DNA from 2 places in the Erwinia sp. HR93 genome. Region 2 is predicted to be linked to the other one. Evidence: riboswitches for the same ligand, from Rfam matches in the RefSeq annotation. Region 2 holds a riboswitch; the other holds the start of a gene.
What was found. A riboswitch is a leader RNA that binds a small molecule or an ion and turns the genes downstream of it on or off. The one in region 2 is predicted to bind thiamine pyrophosphate.
Positions count from the first base shown of each region.

Region 1: another riboswitch for thiamine pyrophosphate. It lies ahead of thiM (hydroxyethylthiazole kinase); the one in region 2 lies ahead of thiB (thiamine ABC transporter substrate binding subunit).

Region 1 is NZ_JAXUDP010000001.1:3,629,188-3,632,835, forward strand. It holds gene thiD (bifunctional hydroxymethylpyrimidine kinase/phosphomethylpyrimidine kinase) at 224-1,024, opposite strand; gene thiM (hydroxyethylthiazole kinase) at 1,039-1,827, opposite strand; TPP riboswitch at 1,860-1,956, opposite strand; gene SFA31_RS16950 (IclR family transcriptional regulator) at 2,323-3,030, shown strand; gene SFA31_RS16955 (GlcG/HbpS family heme-binding protein) at 3,110-3,514, shown strand; gene SFA31_RS16960 (MFS transporter) at 3,511-3,648, shown strand, end outside.
Region 2 is NZ_JAXUDP010000001.1:1,506,122-1,509,769, forward strand. It holds gene thiP (thiamine/thiamine pyrophosphate ABC transporter permease ThiP) at 1-816, opposite strand, end outside; gene thiB (thiamine ABC transporter substrate binding subunit) at 792-1,775, opposite strand; TPP riboswitch at 1,810-1,910, opposite strand; gene sgrR (HTH-type transcriptional regulator SgrR) at 1,946-3,607, opposite strand.

The DNA of each region.
Region 1 (3,648 bases), 2.1 Mb from region 2:
TGTCGGAATGAGTCACATCCGGTCCGTTTTGCCGGCAGATCAAGCGTGGATGCGATGACGCTAATTGTCCACTTTATCGAATGTTTTCAGCCTATTCCGCTGGCACGTTTCGGTGACGCTGCCGCTTATCCGGCAGCCTTCGGATAACGTACGGGAAGCCAATGCTTAAGCTGACATACAAATACCTTCGCGCGCTTTCTTTTACGTGCTTACATTGCAGAGGCTACCACCAGGCATGGAAATGGTGCACGGGGCCAGCGCCGTGCCCCACTTCAAGGGAATCGGCGGCGGACAGCGCCTCGGAAAGCCAGCGTTTAGCAGCAGGTACCGTCTCACGCCAGCCCGGATATCGGGGGCGGAGCGCCGCCAGCGCCGCGGACAGCGAGCAGCCGGTGCCGTGGGTGTTTTTGGTGGCAATGCGCGGCGCGGTAAAGCGCAGCGTTTCATTACCGATAAACAACCAGTCCGGGCTTTGCGCATCATCCAGATGGCCGCCTTTCATAAGCACCGCACCGCAGCCCAAAGCCAGTAGCGCTTTTCCCTGCTCACACATTTCTCGCTCGCTGCGCGCCAGCGGCGCCTCAAGCAGCGCAGCGGCCTCGGGCAGATTGGGCGTAATTAAGGAAACCTTCGGCAATAGCCGGCTGCGCAGCGTTGCCACGGCGCTGACAGTGAGCAGCGGATCGCCGCTCTTCGCCAGCATTACGGTATCCAGTACCACATTTTCAACCTGATAGCGCGCAAGTCGCTCCGCGACTGCTTCAATGATGTCCGTCTCTGCCAGCATGCCGATTTTGGTGGTATCAATCCGTACATCGCTAAATACCGAATCAAGCTGAGCGGCGACGAATTCTGGCGCAACCCGATACACGGACTGGACGCCGCGCGTATTTTGCGCCACCAGCGCCGTTACCACCGAGCAGCCATAGGCGCCAAGAGCCGAAAACGCTTTCAGATCGGCCTGAATTCCGGCACCGCCGCTGGGGTCAGTGCCGGCTATCGTTAAAGCATTAATTCGCGGCATCCCCGCTTCGATTTTCATATCAAAGATTCCTGATTTAAATGCCATAAAGCGTCAAGAAAAGCCGGGATAAAACTGCCTGGCCCCGCGCTTTTCGCCTCCGCATGCTCCCCTGCGCGCGCCATCCAGGCACAGGCCGCAGCGGCGTTGGTTAGCACGCTCCCGGGCAGGGCGCAGCAGGCTGCCATCACTGCAGAGAGCGCACAGCCGGTGCCTACTACCCGCGTCATTATCGGATGCCCGCCGTGGACGCTTATCGCGCGCTCACCATCGGTGAGATAGTCCGTCTCTCCGCTTACCGCGACCACGGTTCCCCAGGTTTTAGCCAGAGAACGGGCCGCCGGCAGCGCCTCGCAGACCTCAATCGTACTGTCCACGCCGCGCCCGCCGCCGCTCTCCCCGGCCAGCGCCATAATTTCAGAAGCATTCCCGCGGATTGCGGTCGGGCGTAGCGCCAATAATTCACGGGCAAATTCGGTACGCAGCGTCAGCCCACCGACCGCTACCGGGTCTAATAGCCACGGTTTATCGGCGCATCGGGCGCTAAGAACCGCTGCGCGCATCGCCCGCAGGCTCTCCTGCGTCAGGGTGCCAAGGTTAATCAGCAGCGCGTCAGCCCGAGCGCTAAATTGCGCGGCTTCTTCTTTATCAATAACCATGGCCGGAGAAGCTCCCAGCGCCAGGAGGACGTTAGCGGTAAAGGTTTGCACTACATCGTTGGTCATACAATGCACCAGCGGCGAACCGGCGCGAAATTGCTGTAAGGCCTGGGCGGCCAAAGGGCCGGAAAGCGGCTCAGGTTGCATAGACGGGCTCCTGGCCGGCGTGAAGAAGGGACGCTTGAAACGTCTGACTTCCCTACGCTGGCATTATCCAGTTCAGGTAATACGGGTGTTTCTCAGCCCTGAAGCATCAGGGCACCCCGAGTCAAAACATCAATATCATGTGGTTAACTAAACATTAACCGGCAGCCAGAATAGTCCTGCCTGCGAATATTGTAAACCTGGACCTTGTCTTTCAAAGCAGCAGGCAGCCGCGGGCGTAAATGTAAGCGCTCGATAACCTGGCGGATAAAGCCCGGCGGCTGCATAAAATTCCCCGGTAAAAATCCCATCGGCGATAGCCCAGCGTAATGCAGTGCTATCGCCGCGCCTGGAATAAACAAATGCGGAGCAGGAAACCCAATATGTCGCGCGGATAACAAAATATTTACCACACTCAGTGGACGTTAATTAACGTCTGGCGTTTCTTATCGCAGCAAGATATTTTACTATCTCAAAAAACCCTACCGTAAGAATGAAATGGCAACTATTCAATCCGTTGAGCGCGCTTTTACCCTACTTGAAGCACTGGCTGAAGCCGGCGGCGAAGCGCGGCTCGCCGAGCTGGCCGCGCGTACCGGGCTGGATAAAGGCACGATGCATGGCTTACTGAGCACCATGGCATCAATGGGATATATTACGCGCAATAACAAACACTACGCGCTCGGTCTCCGCCTGCGGGAGTTGACGCAGCCGCTAACGGATATTGATACCCGGCTGCGGGAAACCTTTGCTCCCGCCCTGCGCGTACTGGCCGCTCACAGTAAAGAGACCTGCTATTTAGCCGTGCCGTGCGGCTCACGCGATTATCTGTATATCGACGCGCTGGAGTGCGAGCGTAACCTTAGAGTCGTCAACCCGCGTGGCCGGCGCGAGGGGCTGTTGACCTCCGCTATCGGCCACCTTTTTTTAGCCTTTGATTCTGAATTGCTGCGCATCGTTCGGCGATACTGCCAGCTCCCCGCCGGGCTTGAACAAGAGCTGGAATGTATCGCGCATTTCGGTTTCGCTATCGATCTGGAACAGGCTGAACCGGGGATGAACTGCCTGGCGCTGCCGCTATGGCAGCATGGCCGTATCGTCGCGGCAATGGGTTTCGCCGGCCCGGCTCAGCGCCTGCCAAAGTCAGTGCTGCAGCGGATGGCAACAGAAGTGATGCACGATTTGTTTGATATTACCAAAAAATAATCGATATTTTTCGTCAGGTATTTTACCTGCTGCGCAAAGACAGAATAATGCGGACCTCATTGTTTGATGGAGCCCGTAAATGCCTTCTATTCTCTGTGAATCTTTGGTGCAGCGCATCACTGACTGTACCCGGCGCCAGGCAAGCGCGCAAAATTCCGCCGTCTGCATAAGTGTGGTGGACGCCGCCGGATTGCTAAAAGGTTTTTTACGTATGGATAATGCCGTTCCCGGCGCTATCGACGTAGCAATCAAAAAAGCCCGTACCGCCGCACTATTTCAAACCGACAGCCAGCAACTCGGCGAACAGGCGCGGCCCAACGGCGCAGCCTATACCCTTGAGTCAACCAACGGCGGATTAATCAGCTTCGGTGGCGGTGTGGTACTGCGTGATGAAAATGGAACCACCATCGGCGCCGTCGGCGTTGCGGGAGCGACGATAGAAGCCGACCAGGCGCTGGCCATTTATGCAGCGAGGCGTATATGAGTATTCAGCAAAAAACACATCCTGGCGTATATGCGCTGGCCATCGCCGCCTTTGCCATCGGCATCGCCGAATTTGTGGTGGTCGGCATCTTGCCTTCTCTTGCAACAGCGTTTCAGATCTCGCTTTCTCGCGCC
Region 2 (3,648 bases):
GCGCTCATTACTCACTGAACGGCCCAAATATTGGCCCAAAGCAACCAGCCCCAAACAGCAAAGTATTTGCAGCAGCGCCAGCAGCGCGGCGCGCCCGGGATCGAAGTCGTAGCTAAGAGCCTGCCAGATGGCCAGCTCAATAGTAGTGGCGCGCGGGCCGCCGCCCAGCGTTAGCACAACGGCGAAACTGGCGAAACACAGCATAAATATCAGGGCGGCGGCGGGCGGCAGCCGACGCTTCAGCTGCGGCCATTCAATAAACCGGAAAAACGCCCAGCCGCGCATATTAAGCTGTGCCGCAAGCTGCCGCTGTTGAGGTGGGATACTTTCCAGCGCCAGAAGTAACAGGCGCGTCGCCATCGGCAAATTGAAAAAAATGTGCGCCAGCAGGATGCCCGTTAATCCATAAACAGGAAGGCGCCATTGAATGCCAAAGAAACTCAGAATCTGCGCCAGCCAGCCCTGATGGCCATAGACCGACAGAATCCCGAATACGGTGACCAGCACGGGTAATACCAGCGTCATGGCGCACAGTTGTATCAACAGCCGACGCCCGGGAAAGCGGCGGCGGTAAAGCGCCCGCGCCACCGGCACCGCGGGAGCCACTGAGAGCAGCGTTGAGAGCAGCGCCTGCCAGAATGAAAAACGCACGATGTGCCACAGATAGCTGTCATGCCAAAGCGCCTGAATATCCAGGTTCGGTGCTGCCGCGCATAGCGCGCCCAGAGCCGCAATAGCGACCAGCATAATCAGCCCGGCAGCGCAAATCCCCGATGCCAGCCAGCCCGGAATTAGCGGCTGACGGCGCGTTGCCATGCCTGAATCCACGCGGCGCGCTGCTGGTTAACCTGCTGGGGAGAATACTCCAGCGTCGTGGTCGGGCGCTTCAGGGACTGGAATCCTTCTGGCAGGGCGATATCGGTAACCGGGTACATCCAGTTACCGGTCGGGATTGTCTTCTGGAAATCAGGCGTCAGGATGAAGCGCATGAACTGACGGGCAAGTTCAGGCTGTTTGCTGGATGCCAGCTGTGCGGCGACTTCTACCTGTAGATAGTGCCCTTCGCTGAAGGCGGCGGCGGCATACCGACCGCTGTGTTCTTCAATGAGGTGATAGGCCGGAGAGGTGGTGTAACTTAGCACCATATCCGCTTCGCCTTTCAGGAATAACCCGTAGGCTTCGCTCCAGCCTTTGGTGACGGTGACGGTTTTACGCGCCAGTTTTTGCCACGCCTGCGGGGCTTTATCGCCCCACACTTTTTGCATCCATAACAGCATTCCCAGCCCGGGCGTGCTGGTGCGAGGGTCCTGCAGAATAACGCGCCAGCGCTGGGGGCTGTCGATAAGCTCGTGCAGGCTGGACGGTGGATTTTTCAGACGCGTTTTGTCATAAACGAAGGCGAACCAGCCGTAATCATAGGGAAGAAAGATATCATCATGCCAGCCGCCGGGCAGGGTTAGCCCATGGGGATCTACGCCGCTGGAAGCAAACAGGCCGCTCTGGCGCGCGGCGTCGAGCAGGTTATTGTCCAGCCCCAGCGCGACATCGGCGCGACCGCGTTTTCCTTCCATTTTCAGGCGATTAAACAGAGACACGCCGTCTTCCAGCGCGACGAATTTCAATGTGCAGTCGCAGCGGGCCTCAAAGGCTTTTTTGACGGCGGGTCCAGGGCCCCATTCTGCGGCAAAAGCGCTGTAAGTGTATACGGTAAGCTGAGGTTTGGCCGCGACGGGCAGTGTGACGATTGTCAGGAGAAATAGCAGTTTTTTTAACACTTTGCGCTCCATACTTAGCAAGATGGGGCAAAGGAGTTTGAGTAGCCTCAAATCCCTTCGCCGGCGTTATCCGGATCAGGTTCGACGGGTGTTATCTCAGCGCGCAAAAGTGTTGCGGCACCCCGTTGAGCAAGGCGCATTGTAATAACTTTGTGACAATCGCGAAAGGGCTATGATTCCGGTGGTGAAAACCAGGCGGATTTAAAATCGAACCAGCCCAGCGTATTCATGCGCACGCCCCGCATGCTGCGGCTGCCCTGCAGCATTAGCCAGTGATGGATAAGCGGCAAAATAGCGCCTTCGGCCAGCAACTGTTTGCACCATTCCGGCAGCGGCAACTCGCCCGCCCGCCACTGGCGCGCTTCTTCTTTCCAGGCTCCGGGAATGCAGCGCTGCAATAGCGGCAGTTCATATAGATGTGCAAACAGAGAAAAGTTAAGCGGCAGCGTAAAATTAGCGCTGTTGAGCCAGAGATCGCTGACGACATCGCCGCGATGCCAGGCGTCGTAATCCACTTCCTGTACCTCAAGCGTCACTTGATGCTTTGCTAATAGCGCGCTCATAATATCGCTTAAAATATGGTGTTCGGCGTGTTCGCGATAGAAAGTCAACCGTATACGCGACAGGCCTTCCGGCTTTTCTACCGCCTGGTGCATAACGGCGTGATGCCAGCGGGGGATAAGGCCCCACGCGGGAAACCAGTAGCGCTGATATTGTTCGCCGGCCTCGGCAATCAGCCGCACCGGCGACAGAATATGGGCTATCCACCGGCGCGCGGCGAGGCTGGCGCCGGTGGCAGAGCGCGCATCGAACAGAAGATAGTAACAGCCTTCTTCCAGCCGGCTCTCCATGGAAGGCTCATCCGTTTCTCTGCCGCCGTCAAGCTGCACGCCGCAGCTTAAATCATCGCTAATTTCCGGAAGCACCCAAAAGTTAACTTCATCGATCAGCGCCCGATAGCCGAAATAGTCGTCGAAGGCGTGGATTTTTAGCTGGCTGGAGCTGTTGCGGGCTACGGCATACGGGCCAGTGCCAATAGGTTTGCGCGCGAAATCCGCAATCGTGGGCCACTCCTGCGGCAAAACCATCGCGCTAACGTGCCCCATTAACCACGGCAGCCAGCCGTCGGGCTGGTGTAAATGGATATCCAGGGTCCACGCCGTTGGCGAATGAATGCGGGCGATGTGCGCGTAGAGCGGTAATGTACAGGCGCGCCCAAGCGTAGATAACACATCCTGCATATCCAGTTCTCGCCCGTGATGAAAACGGATGCCTGGGCGTAAATAAAAGCGCCAGTGCAGCGCGCTGATTTGCTGCCAGTGATGGGCGATATCCGGTTCGGCTTCCCCGTTTTCCTCATTTATACGCGTAAGTCCGTTAAACAGTTGGCGCACAATATGCGTTTCCGAACGGCGCAGGGCGCTGCCGGGCAGCAAATTCTGCAGCGGGCGATAGTACAGAATGCGTAAAATATGCCTGCCCTGACGAAAGCTGCGCCCCAGATGCGCCGCGATCATCTGCCGCACCGCGTCTTTATTGCCTACAAGCTGCACCAGTTGGTCAATTCTATCCTGTTCCAGCAGGTCTTCGGCACGCTCGCGCTGGAGCGCCGGCCCGGTGCTCAAAAACGTTAGACGTGAGCGTTTACCTCTCCCTGGCTCCGCCTGCCAGCTAAGCCAGCCGTTTTCCTGCATGGTGTTAAGCAGCGTGCGCATATGCCGCCGTGAGCAGTTAAGCAGAAGCGCCAGTTCGCTGAGCGTTGTGTTATGGGATTTTCCGTCGCAGTATTGCCACAGGCGGATAAACTGCTGCTGAAGCCGGGGCGAAGACATAAAAGGGGAACTCCCGCGCATAAAGTTATCAATATTTCTTC